DNA from 4 places in the Klebsiella sp. R445 genome. Region 1 is predicted to be linked to each of the others. Evidence: predicted binding sites of a transcription regulator. Region 1 holds the regulator's gene; each other region holds the start of a gene.
The links. Region 1 encodes CRP, which controls carbon source genes, mostly activating them, when cyclic AMP is high. Its sites were predicted from a motif close to ATGTGANNNNNNTCACAT; they were not measured.
Positions count from the first base shown of each region.

Region 2: a site for CRP is predicted at 1,646-1,663, ahead of hpt (hypoxanthine phosphoribosyltransferase). Genes of this name have one in related genera too.
Region 3: a site for CRP is predicted at 2,131-2,148, ahead of ACMYSN_RS22825 (mannitol dehydrogenase family protein). Genes of this name have one in related genera too.
Region 4: a site for CRP is predicted at 1,539-1,556, ahead of azuC (stress response protein AzuC). Genes of this name have one in related genera too.

Region 1 covers NZ_CP180446.1:3,622,454-3,625,587, reverse strand. Annotated here, with positions in the region: gene ACMYSN_RS16865 (phosphoribulokinase) at 1-303, shown strand, start outside; gene ACMYSN_RS16860 (OsmC family protein) at 372-776, opposite strand; gene crp (cAMP-activated global transcriptional regulator CRP) at 1,082-1,714, shown strand; gene ACMYSN_RS16850 (YccS/YhfK family putative transporter) at 1,767-3,134, shown strand, end outside.
Region 2 covers NZ_CP180446.1:2,288,870-2,292,003, reverse strand. Annotated here, with positions in the region: gene ACMYSN_RS10705 (glucose/quinate/shikimate family membrane-bound PQQ-dependent dehydrogenase) at 1-1,586, opposite strand, end outside; gene hpt (hypoxanthine phosphoribosyltransferase) at 1,790-2,326, shown strand; gene can (carbonate dehydratase) at 2,419-3,081, opposite strand.
Region 3 covers NZ_CP180446.1:4,833,449-4,836,582, forward strand. Annotated here, with positions in the region: gene ACMYSN_RS22820 (CobW family GTP-binding protein) at 1-451, opposite strand, end outside; gene ACMYSN_RS22825 (mannitol dehydrogenase family protein) at 573-2,039, opposite strand; gene uxuA (mannonate dehydratase) at 2,246-3,134, shown strand, end outside.
Region 4 covers NZ_CP180446.1:5,113,921-5,117,054, forward strand. Annotated here, with positions in the region: gene ACMYSN_RS24075 (MFS transporter) at 1-1,404, opposite strand, end outside; gene azuC (stress response protein AzuC) at 1,608-1,691, shown strand; gene ACMYSN_RS24085 (DUF2766 family protein) at 1,771-2,022, shown strand; gene ACMYSN_RS24090 (MFS transporter) at 2,066-3,134, opposite strand, start outside.

The DNA.
Region 1 (3,134 bases):
TACATCAACTTCATCACCCCGCAGTTTTCCCGTACCCATATCAACTTCCAGCGAGTCCCCACCGTCGATACCTCGAACCCGTTTGCGGCGAAAGGCATCCCTTCACTGGATGAAAGTTTTGTGGTGATCCACTTCCGTAATCTGCAGGATATCGATTTCCCGTGGCTGCTCGCGATGCTGCAGGGATCGTTTATCTCGCATATCAATACGCTGGTGGTTCCGGGGGGCAAAATGGGTCTGGCGATGGAGCTGATCATGACGCCGCTGGTAGAGCGCCTGATGGAAGGCAGAAAGATCGACTAGCCATAAAAAACCCCGGACGTATAACGACTGGGGTTGTTCTCTGCTACCTGGCACTATCCGGCCGTCAGTTAGCCTTCAATGACTTCATAGGTGTGGGTGATGTTGACTGCTTTTTGCAGCATCAGCGCCACCGAGCAATATTTCTCTGCCGACAGATCCACCGCACGCGATACCGCCGCATCCTTCAGCTCTTTGCCAGTCACAATGAAATGCATGTTGATATGGGTAAACAGGCGCGGCGCCTCTTCCCGGCGTTCAGAAGTCAGCTTCACCTCACAGTTGGTCACGTCGTGACGCCCTTTCTGCAAAATAGACACAACATCAATCGCGCTGCATCCGCCCGCCGCCATCAACACCATTTCCATCGGGCTTGGCGCTTTATCTCCGGAGTTGCCGTCCATCAGAATCTGGTGACCTGATGCGGACTCTCCGATGAAGGTTAACCCTTCAACCCATTTCACACGAGCTTGCATAAAATTTAACTCCGAGGTTGCAATTTTCCTGACAGATTACGCGCACATAACAATTCTCGCAACGGAAGGCGACCTACATCATGCTGAAGCAAGACACCAGGAGACATGCGGCAAAAGCTATGCTAAAACAGTCGGGATGCTACAGTATTACATTAATGTATTGCATGTATGCAGAGGAGTTCACATTACAGGCTGAAGAAAAATCACCAGCCATTTCCCAGGCATAGGGAAACAATACGATTGCATGCCCGGATGCCGTGTAGTGTCGGCACCCGGAGATAGCTTATAACAGAGGATAACCGCGCATGGTGCTTGGCAAACCGCAAACAGACCCTACCCTCGAATGGTTCTTGTCTCATTGCCATATTCATAAGTACCCATCGAAAAGCACGCTGATCCACCAGGGTGAAAAAGCAGAAACGTTGTACTACATCGTCAAAGGCTCTGTGGCTGTGCTCATCAAGGATGAAGAAGGTAAAGAGATGATCCTCTCTTACCTCAACCAGGGCGATTTCATCGGTGAATTAGGCTTGTTTGAAGAAGGCCAGGAGCGTAGCGCCTGGGTACGTGCAAAAACCGCATGTGAAGTGGCCGAAATCTCTTACAAAAAATTCCGTCAGTTGATCCAGGTTAACCCGGATATTCTGATGCGCTTGTCGTCGCAGATGGCTCGTCGTCTGCAGGTCACCTCCGAAAAAGTGGGTAACCTTGCCTTCCTCGACGTCACCGGTCGTATCGCTCAGACGCTGCTGAATCTGGCTAAACAGCCGGATGCCATGACCCACCCTGATGGTATGCAAATTAAAATTACCCGCCAGGAAATTGGTCAGATCGTCGGTTGTTCTCGTGAAACCGTCGGCCGTATTCTGAAGATGCTGGAAGATCAGAATCTGATCTCCGCACACGGTAAAACTATCGTCGTTTACGGTACGCGTTAAGTCGTTAAAACGGCGTGTTGCCCCCGCAATACGCCGTTTTTGTCTCCCCCTGATGTGGCGCAGGCTGATTTACCACCCGGAAGTCAACTATGCACTGCGGCAAACGCTGGTGTTGTGTTTGCCTGTCGCGGTCGGTCTTCTCCTCGGTCATCTGCAACAGGGTCTGCTGTTCTCCTTAGTGCCTGCCTGCTGTAACGTCGCCGGTCTGGACACCCCGCACAAACGCTTTTTCAAACGCCTGATCGTGGGTGGCTCGCTGTTTGCTGGCTGTAGCCTGGTGGTCCAGCTACTGCTGCAACAGGAGATCCCGCTGCCCCTGATCCTTAGCGGCCTGGCGCTGCTGCTTGGCGTGACGGCAGAGATTAGCTCGCTCCATGCCAGACTCCTCCCGGCCTCGCTGATTGCGGCCATCTTTACCCTGAGCCTTGCCGGGAACATGCCCATCTGGGAGCCGCTGTTGATCTACGCGCTCGGCACCTTGTGGTACGGATTGTTTAGCTGGTTCTGGTTCTGGCTCTGGCGTGAACAGCCGCTACGTGAATCCCTGAGCCTGCTCTACAGGGAGCTGGCTAACTACTGCGAAGCGAAATACAGCCTGCTGACTCAGCATATCGACCCGGCGACATCGCTCCCGCCGCTGCTCACTCGCCAGCAAAAGGTGGTGGACCTGATCACCCAGTGCTATCAGCAGATGCATATGCTGGCGGCGAACCAGCGCAACGATCACAAGCGCCTGCTGCGGGCGTTTCAGGTGGCGCTGGATCTACAGGAACATATCTCCGTCAGCCTGCATCAGCCTGAGGAAGTCCAGAAGCTGGTGGAGCGTAGCCACGCGGAGGCGGTGATCCGCTGGAACGCGCAAACCGTTGCCGCCCGTTTGCGGGTGCTGGCCGACGACATTCTGTACCATCGCTATCCGCAACGCTTTCATATGGATAAGCAGATTGGCGCGCTGGAGAAAATTGCCTGGCAGCACCCCGACAACCCGGTCGGGCAATTCTGTGCCTGGCACTTTAGCCGCATCGCCCGCGTGCTGCGTACCCAGCGCCCGCTGTATGCCCGCAACCTGATGGCAGATAAAGAACGCCGCCTGCCGCTGTTGCCTGCGCTAAAGCACTATCTCTCATGGAAATCGCCGGCGCTGCGCAATGCAGCGCGTATCTGCGTGATGCTCACTGCCGCCAGCCTGATGGGCAGCGCCCTGCACCTTCCCAAGCCTTACTGGATCTTAATGACGGTGCTTTTCGTCACCCAAAACGGCTACGGCGCGACGCGAGTGCGCATCGTCCATCGGGCGGCCGGCACCCTCGCAGGCCTCGCCATTGCCGGGCTGACGCTGCACTTTCACGTTCCCGATGGCTATACTCTGACCGCGCTGCTGATCATTACGCTGCTGAGCTACCTGATTATTCGCAAGCAC
Region 2 (3,134 bases), 1.3 Mb from region 1:
GTTTTCGAGACGTAATCACCTTTCGCGGCACCCTGCGGAACCGGTTTTTCCGGCGCCGGGACGACCAGCTCGCCATTACGACGGTCGAGGACGAAAATATTACCGGTCTTCGCTGGCGCGTAGATCACCGGAACGGTTTTGCCGTTAACGTCGATATCCGCCAGCGTCGGCTGGGACGGCATATCCATGTCCCACAGGTCGTGGTGAACGGTCTGATAGCTCCAGGCCAGTTTACCGGTTGTCGCATTCAGCGCCACGATAGAGCTGGCGTAGCGTTCCTGTTCCGGCGTACGGTTGCCGCCCCAGATATCCGGAGTGGTGACGCCCATCGGCAGGTACACCAGATCCAGCTTCGCATCATAGGCCGCCGGGGCCCACGAGTTCGGCGAGTTCAGCGTAAAGTGATGTTCATCATCCGGAATAGCGTTCGGATCTTTCGCACCCGGATCGAACACCCACATCAGCTTACCGGTGTTGACATCGAAGCCACGAATGACGCCTGACGGCTCGCGGGTTGAGAAGTTATCGGTCACCGCACCGGCAATGATAATGGTGGTGTCGGTCACGATCGGCGGAGATGTTGGTTCGTACATCCCCGGTGTGGTCACCGGCATATTGGTCTGCAGGTTGAGGACCCCTTTGTTGGCAAAGGATTCGCACAGCTGACCGTTGTCGGCGTTAATGGCGAACAGACGACCATCGTTGACCGGCAGAATGATACGGCGCGGGCAGTTGGCGACGACGTCAGCCGGCGCGCTGTCTGCTTTTGCTTCGTGGTAAGAAACGCCACGGCAGGTCACGTGCTGGAACGACGGGTCGGAATTCAGCTGCGGATCAAAGTGCCATTTTTCTTTACCGGTGGCGGCATCAAGCGCGAACAGACGCTGGTGAGCAGTACACAGGTACAGCATGTTGCCCACTTTAATCGGCGTCACTTCGTTGGTGATTTCGCCCGGATCGTTCGGCTGCTTCAGGTCGCCGGTGCGGAATACCCAGGCTTCCTTCAGGTTTTTCACGTTATCGGCGTTGATCTGCTTCAGCGGTGAGAAACGCTGGCCTTCCTGATTACGACCGTATGCCGGCCAGTCGCTATCGGCCACGGCGGAAATCGGTGCGGCAGGGGTGGCGTCGGCACTCAGAGTACCGTTCACTTCCTGCGGATCATTGAACGCCGCCCAGGTCAGGATACCGCCGCTGATCAGCAGAGCGACAACCAGACCGGCAACCGCCCCGCCAGACGGGAACGGCAAACGACGCCAGACAAAAGGCAGAATCAGCCAGATGCCGAAGAACACCAGAATATCGCTACGAGGTGTCAGCGCCCAGAAGTCAAAGCCGACTTCCCAGACGCCCCAGAGCATGGTGGCGAGCAGCAGTGCGGCATACAGCCAAAGTGCTGAACGCTTACCGCGCAGGAGTTTCACGGTAACGGCCAGCATCACCAGGCCGGCGATGGGGTAGTACCAGGAACCGCCAATCGCTGCCAGCCAGACTCCACCAATGAGAAGATACAGGCCACAGAATGCAGCAAAGAGCGCCGTCAGTGTCACGAGTAATCGTGATTGTTTAGATTTTGTTTCTGCCATAGAAAGAGACTCGGTTGTTTGTTAATTTTTTAAGTGCAATTAATTATAGGATTTAACAAGTGTGATCGGAATCACAAAATTGGCTTTATTATTCCCTGCATCGAATATTTCTTTTTACTGGTATACTGCATAGCTTGCCGGTCAACGTCGGTGCGCTCGCAGCGGCTTTGATGATTTATCTTAAGAATCAAATGGTTAGTTTTATGAAACATACTGTAGAAGTGATGATCCCGGAAGCCGAGATCAAAGCGCGTATTGCCGAACTGGGTCGTCAAATCAACGAATGCTATAAAGACAGCGGCAGTGAAATGGTGCTGGTGGGACTGCTGCGCGGCTCATTTATGTTTATGGCCGACCTGTGCCGTGAAGTTCAGGTCCCGCACGAAGTCGATTTTATGACCGCCTCCAGCTACGGCAGCGGCATGTCGACCACCCGTGATGTGAAAATCCTGAAAGACCTGGATGAAGACATTCGTGGTAAAGATGTACTGATTGTCGAAGACATCATCGACTCCGGTAACACGCTCTCGAAAGTGCGCGAAATTCTCAGCCTGCGCGAGCCGAAATCACTGGCGATTTGCACCTTGCTGGATAAACCAAGCCGCCGTGAAGTGAATGTCCCGGTTGAGTTCGTTGGTTTTGCGATTCCGGATGAGTTCGTGGTGGGCTACGGTATTGACTATGCTCAGCGCTATCGTCATCTGCCGTATGTCGGCAAAGTGGTGCTGCTGGACGAATAATCGCTTACCTGATCCCGGTCGCTGGCATGACGCATCGCCGGGGTTTCCCGGCGTGACGTGACGATCGGCGCCGGGGGCTAAAAGCAGGCAGGTTACTTGTGGTTGACGTGTTTGATTTTGAGGTTGGAAATCCCATGTCGATAACGCTGCTCGAGGGTTTCACGGCTGACGGCGGTAACATCAAGATCGCGTAACAGCCCGTCGTGAATACCGTAAGCCCAGCCGTGGATTGTCACTTTCTGACCGCGCTTCCATGCCGACTGCATAATGGTCGAATGCCCCAGGTTATAGACCTGCTCCATCACGTTCAGCTCACATAATGTATCCAGCCGACGGTCTTCCGGCATTTCACCCAGCAGCGAACTGTGCTTGAACCAGATATCGCGGATATGCAGCAGCCAGTTATCGATCAGCCCTAACTCGGTGTTATCAATCGCCGACTGTACGCCACCGCAGCCGTAGTGGCCGCAGATAATGATATGCTCGACTTCCAGCACGTCGACAGCATACTGCACCACGGACAGACAGTTCAGGTCGGTATGAATCACCAGATTGGCGACGTTACGATGGACGAACAGTTCGCCAGGCTCGAGGCCGGTTAACCGTTCAGCGGGAACGCGACTGTCAGAACATCCAATCCACAGAAAGCGTGGCTTCTGCGCTTGTGACAATTTTGCGAAAAAACCAGGGTCTTCTTCCACCAGCATTTTTGACCATAGTGCATTATTGCTGATGAGTGTATCTATATCATTCATGGACGTTCACAGCCTGTAACCAAGTAAGTGCGTTGGGCTAATATAGGTTAACC
Region 3 (3,134 bases), 1.2 Mb from region 1:
TGATGATAATGTCAGCCGCGGCAAGCTGATCGCGGAAATTATCATTCGCCAGCACTTTGCTATCGAGCAGCTGACGGGGATCGAGGACGCACAGCGTTGCCCGAAGATCGATCCATGGTTCGTAGACGGCGGCGGTGAGGATATCGAGAATTTGTTTAGGGTGGCCAAGCCCGGTGGGCTCAATCAGCAGACGATCCGGTTTTCCCTGGCGTAGCAGGGTGTTCAGCCCAACCTGCATCGGCAGGCCGTTGACGCAGCACATGCAGCCGCCGGGGATCTCTTTGAGTAGCGCACCGCTTTCGGCCAGCAAGGCCCCGTCGATACCCACTTCGCCAAACTCATTAACCAGCACGGCCCATTTTTCATCTGCAGGCTTATGGGCCAGCAGATGAAGAATCGAGGTCGTCTTACCGCTGCCGAGAAACCCCGTGATCAAGTTTGTTTTGGTCACATTTTCTCCAGGACGCAAATGTAATGTTGTAACAGTTACGACTATCCTGACGAAAAAATGACGAAAAGAGAAGAGGAAGGGCGGGCAGAAAAAAATTCTGCCCGCTAAACAGCAGAAATTGTTAAATCTGCACTAGCGTAGCGATGGCCTGGCGAGCGCCAGAAACCGACAGCTGGTGCCAGGCGGCGCTAATGTCAGCGACAAACTGCGCATTGCGCGGCAGATCGCGGCCAAAGATCTCTTCCAGCGAGAGCAGGGCGTTAACACGCTCCTCCTCGCAACTGCCGGCGACCAGGGCCTGAATCTTCTCCGCCAGCGGGTCACGAACATCAATAGCCTGACCGGCATCGTCCACGCCGCTGACGTAGCGCATCCAGCCGGCGACACCAAGCGCCAGTAACGGCCACTGACTGCCGCGCTCAAGATGCACGCGAATGCCGTCCAGCATGCGCTGTGGCAGCTTCTGGCTGCCGTCCATCGCAATTTGCCAGGTGCGATGTTTCAGCGCCGGGTTGGCAAAGCGGGCGATCAGGCTGTCGGCATAGGCCGTCAGGTCAACGTTTTCGATGGTCAGCGTCGGCGCCTGTTCATCAAGCATTAAGCGGCGAGCGGCGGTGCGCAGGACTTCATCCTGCATACAGTCGCTGATATGCGCGTGGCCTGCCAGGTAGCCAAGATACGCAAGGAACGAATGGCTACCATTGAGCATCCGTAGCTTCATCTGTTCCCACGGCAGAACATTGTCGGTCATCTGCACGCCGGCGGTTTCCCACGCCGGGCGACCGGCAACGAAGTTGTCTTCGACGACCCACTGAATAAACGGCTCACAGCTGATGGCGCAAGGATCTTCTACCCCCAGCGCGGCGCGGATTTCAGCCAGCGACTCGTCGGTGGCGGCAGGCACGATACGGTCCACCATGGTACCGGGGAAGCTGACGTGTTCAGCAATCCACTGCGCCAGTTCCGCGCTGCGCTTTTGCGCCATGCCGAGGACGGCATTTTTAACGACGTGGCCGTTATCAGGAATATTATCGCAGGAGAGCACTGTAAACGGCGCCAGGCCTCGTTCACGACGGCGCGACAGCGCTTCGACCAGAATGCCCGGGACCGACTGCGGCAGCGTCGGGTTTTCCAGATCGTGAATAATCCGCGGCTGTGTCAAATCCAGTGAACCCGTCGCGGGGTCAATGCAGTAGCCTTTCTCGGTGATGGTCAGCGAAACGATAGCCACCTGCGGCTCGCAGAATTTCTCAATAATGGCGGGCAGCGAGTCCAGTTTGGCGTTCAGGCATTCGTGAACCGCGCCCACGACAATCGGCTGATTGCCTGCGGCCCCTTTTTCCAGCACGGTGAACAGGTGGTCCTGCTGGCGAAGCTGGCTCATTAGCTTATCGCCACTGAACAGACTAATTTCACAGATCCCCCAGTCTCCGCCACCGGCGTTGAGTACCCGATCCGTTAGCAGGGCCTGGTGCGCGCGGTGAAAGGCGCCAAAACCAAAGTGCACAATACGCGAACGCAGCTGGCTGCGATCATACTGAGGAAGTTGCACGTTTTCTGGCAGCGTAGCTGTCGCAATAGTCGTCATTCTTTATACACCTGATTAACCAATGATTAACAAGGTCAGTGTAAAGTTATATGACAACAAATTAAATTGGTAAGCCGTATTTATCCGCTTAGTGTGAGCTGGATCAATCAATCCAGCGGGATTCATTGATCCTTTACAATAAGCATGTATGGTAGTCGTCATTGACGTTGAGATTATTGGTATAACAACTTTGAGAGGGCATAGCGATGGAGCAAACCTGGCGTTGGTATGGACCGAACGATCCGGTATCGCTTGATGATGTACGACAGGCGGGCGCAACTGGAGTTGTCACCGCACTGCACCATATTCCTAACGGTCAGGTCTGGCCGGTTGAAGAAATTCAACAGCGGAAGGCGCTGTTGGCGGAAAAAGGGCTGACCTGGTCAGTCGTTGAAAGCATTCCGGTACACGAAGAGATTAAGACCCATAGCGGGCAGTGTGCGACCTGGATTGCCAACTACCAGCAGAGCATTCGCAACCTCGCGGCCTGCGGGATTGATACCGTATGCTACAACTTCATGCCGATTCTCGACTGGACGCGTACCGATCTGGAATACCAGTTGCCGGACGGCTCGAAAGCGCTGCGTTTTGACCAAATCGCCTTTGCGGCATTTGAGCTGCATATCCTTAAGCGTCCCGGAGCCGAAGCAGATTACAGCGAAGAAGAGCAGCGCCAGGCGCAGGCCCGATTTGCGGCGATGAGCGCGGCGGAAATCGACAAGCTGACCCGTAACATCATTGCCGGTTTACCGGGCGCTGAAGAGGGCTATACCCTCGACCAGTTCCGCGCGCGTCTGGCGGAATACGATCATATTAATAAAGCGCAGCTGCGCGATAACATGGCCGTGTTCCTGCGGGCCATCGTGCCGGTGTGTGAAGAAGTGGGCGTACGGCTGGCCGTTCACCCGGACGATCCGCCGCGTCCGATCCTCGGCCTGCCGCGTATCGTCTCGACCATCGAAGATATGCAGTGGCTGAAAGAGACCGTGGACAGCATCAACAACGGCTTTACGATGTGTACCGGTTCTTACGGCGTGCGTGCCGATAACGATTTGGTGAAAATGGTCGAAACCTTCGGCGACCGTATCCACTTTA
Region 4 (3,134 bases), 1.5 Mb from region 1:
CACGCTGCTGCCGGCATCTTTGGTCAGGTGCAGGCTATCCACCATTCCCACCAGACAAATCAGCGCAATAAAGACGAACGAGAGGCGGAAGCTCACTCCCGGCACGCTGGTCAGGTTCAACCACTCGCTGGCTTTTTCCCCTATGCGTATCCCGATGGCACCAAGGGTGATCCCTAGACCGACGGCCAGCTGCGAAGCAGTGCTGAACAGGGTGTTGGCGTAGCTCATCTGTGGCGACGGCACATCGGCGAAAGCCAGCGTACTGACGCCGGTGAACTGGATTGAACGAAATACGCCGCCGAGGTACAGAATCAGGCAAATCAACCATACCGGCGTTTCTGGGGTTAAGAACGCGCAGGCCAGCAACGACAGCACGTTTAACGCGCCGTTGATCAACAGTAAACGACGAAAGCCCAGCCAGCGAATCAGCGGTGTAGTGGCCGGTTTAATCGTGAAGTTGCCGACAAACACCGCCAGCACCAGCAGCCCGGAGTGGAAGGGATCCATGCCAAAACCGACCTGAAACAGCAGCGGCAGCAGGAAGGGGACGGCGCTGATTGAGGCACGGAACAGCGACCCGCCATACATCGTAACCCGGAAGGTAGGGATCTGTAGCGCGTCCAGGCGCACCATCGGCCAGGCCACGCGGCGGAAATGGCGCAGTGAAAACAGCATGCAGGCGACCCCCAATCCCAGCAGGGCGAGGGTGGCCCAGCCCTGAGGCTGAGTATCGCCGAGCAGCTCCATCGCGCTCACCAGGCTGACCATCGCTACCGAGGTCGCCAGGAAGCCGGGAAGGTCGAAGGGACGCCGTTCCTCTTCCCGGATATTTGGGATAATGCGTAGCGACAGCGCGATGGCGATCAATCCGAGGGGGACATTAATAAAGAATATCCAGTGCCAGCTGGCATAGCTGGTGATAAAGCCACCCAGCGGCGGGCCGATGATCGGGGCGACCAGCGCGGGCCAGGTCAGGGTGGCAATCGCTTTGATCAGCTGATCCTTGGGCGTGGTGCGCAGCACTGCCAGTCGGCCAACCGGAACCATCAGCGCGCCGCCCATGCCCTGAAGAACGCGCATGGCAACAAAGCTGTCGACGTTGGTGGAGAAGCCGCAAAAGACCGAGGCCAGCGTAAATATCGCCAGCGCGAGGGTGAAGATTTTTCGGGCGCCAAAGCGATCGGCAATCCAGCCGCTGGCCGGGATCAATACCGCCAGCGTAATCAGGTAGGCGCTGATACCGATATTGAGGTCAACCGCCGCGACGCCAAAATCCTTCGCCATATCCGGTAACGCGGTGGCGATCACCGTACCGTCGAGAAACTCCATGAAAAAGGCCCCGGCGACCAACAGCGCCGGAGCGGAGAAGGCGCGGTCTTCCCGTGAAGAGATATCTGTACTCATTGTGTCTGCCATAGCAAGGTGAGGTTAGCCGCGAAGTACGCCCCAGACGCGTTACGCGTACCTTCCTCATTTTGTTTAATTTTTAAATTATACTTGTAATAAAAATGTGATTTGTAGCAAATTTCTATTGATTTATGTGATGCAAGTCATATTATAGCCCCATCGACAGTAACACCTGCATAACAAAATAACGGAGTCACTCCATGAAGTTGCGCAAAATCCTGAAGAGCATGTTCGAACAATATTGCAAAACCTTCAAAGACGTACCGCCTGCCGGTATGTTCTGATAAAAAAACCTGCTGCGGCAGGTTTTTTTATCTCTCGGAATTTAGGTTACTATTACGCTCCTCGAAATAGGAGTAATAAATGTCTCAACACCTCACTGAACAAGACGAACTGGTCTCTGACGTTGTCGCCTGCCAGTTAGTTATCAAACAGATCCTCGACGTCATTGATGTTATCGCCCCTGTTGAAGTGCGCGAGAAGATGACCACGCAACTGAAAGCCATCGATTTCGCCAGCCATCCAGCCTCCGCCGACCCGGTAACGCTGCGTGCGGTGCAAAAAGCCATTGCCCTGATAGAACTGAAATTTACGCCGCAGGGCGAAGCGCACTAAAAGCAGACGCCCCGCCAGAATCCTGGTGGGGCGTTAACACTGATTAATGAGAAGTAACGGGACTGATCTGGGTCGCTTGGTCATCCCTGAACAGCTTACTGTTACCCCAGCACTCTTCATAACGATGGCCGACTAAGCCTTCCACCACGATGCGCACATCGGACGGGATATCGCTAATCTTGCCGCCAGCCTTAATTCGCGCCACTTCCTGCAGCACTATCAGGTGCGCTTTGCGATCCAGCTTCATCTGCTTACTGAAGACAATCGCCGCCAGTGCCAACAGAATCACGCCGCTACAGAAGACCACAGCAATCGCGGTCACCGCGCTTTCAGGCTGCGTATGCGCTTTTGACTGGAAGCCGTAGTAGCTGAGAATAGCGCCCATGGTGAAGACGATAATCGAACGCAAAATTTTACCGGAGAAGGTCATCGCACCGGCATAAACCCCTTCGCGGCGACGGCCGGTATAGATCTCATCGACATCGGCGAGGAAGGTGTAGACGGTCCACGGAATGTAGTACACGCCGCCGGTACCCAGGCCAAACAGCACGGTGATCCCGAACATCAAAATAGTTGCCAGGTGGGACGGCAGGTGGAAGAACCACAGCGAGGTGTAGAGCAACACGGAGAAAATAACGATGCTCAGCGCCAGGATGTAGGGCTTGCTGAACCCCTTTTTCACGCACAGGCCGATAAACAACGCGGTGGAGATCAGTTGCAGAATGGAGTTCAGGCTGTTCAGCCCGGCAACCATCGCCGGATCGTGCTGCAGCACAAAGATCACGAAGTAGGTAAAGATCGAGGCAAACAGCCATTCTGCGCCGAAACCACAGAGATACATGCCGAGGTGTTTACGGAAAACACGCAGATAAAAGGTGGAAATCATATCTTTCGCCAGCGTCGACAGCGTCGCCAGCAGGCTTTTTTTCTTGTTAACCGCATGGTCTTCTTCACGCGGACGCTCCCAACTGCAGAACCACAGGCAGGAGATGGCGATAATCAGAATCAGGCCATAGGTCACTCCGGTAAGGAAGAATGGAGTGGCTGAATCTTTGCCGTACAGAAGGATAAACTGGCCTGGAATAAAGGCCGCCAGGAAGTTGGCCAGCTTA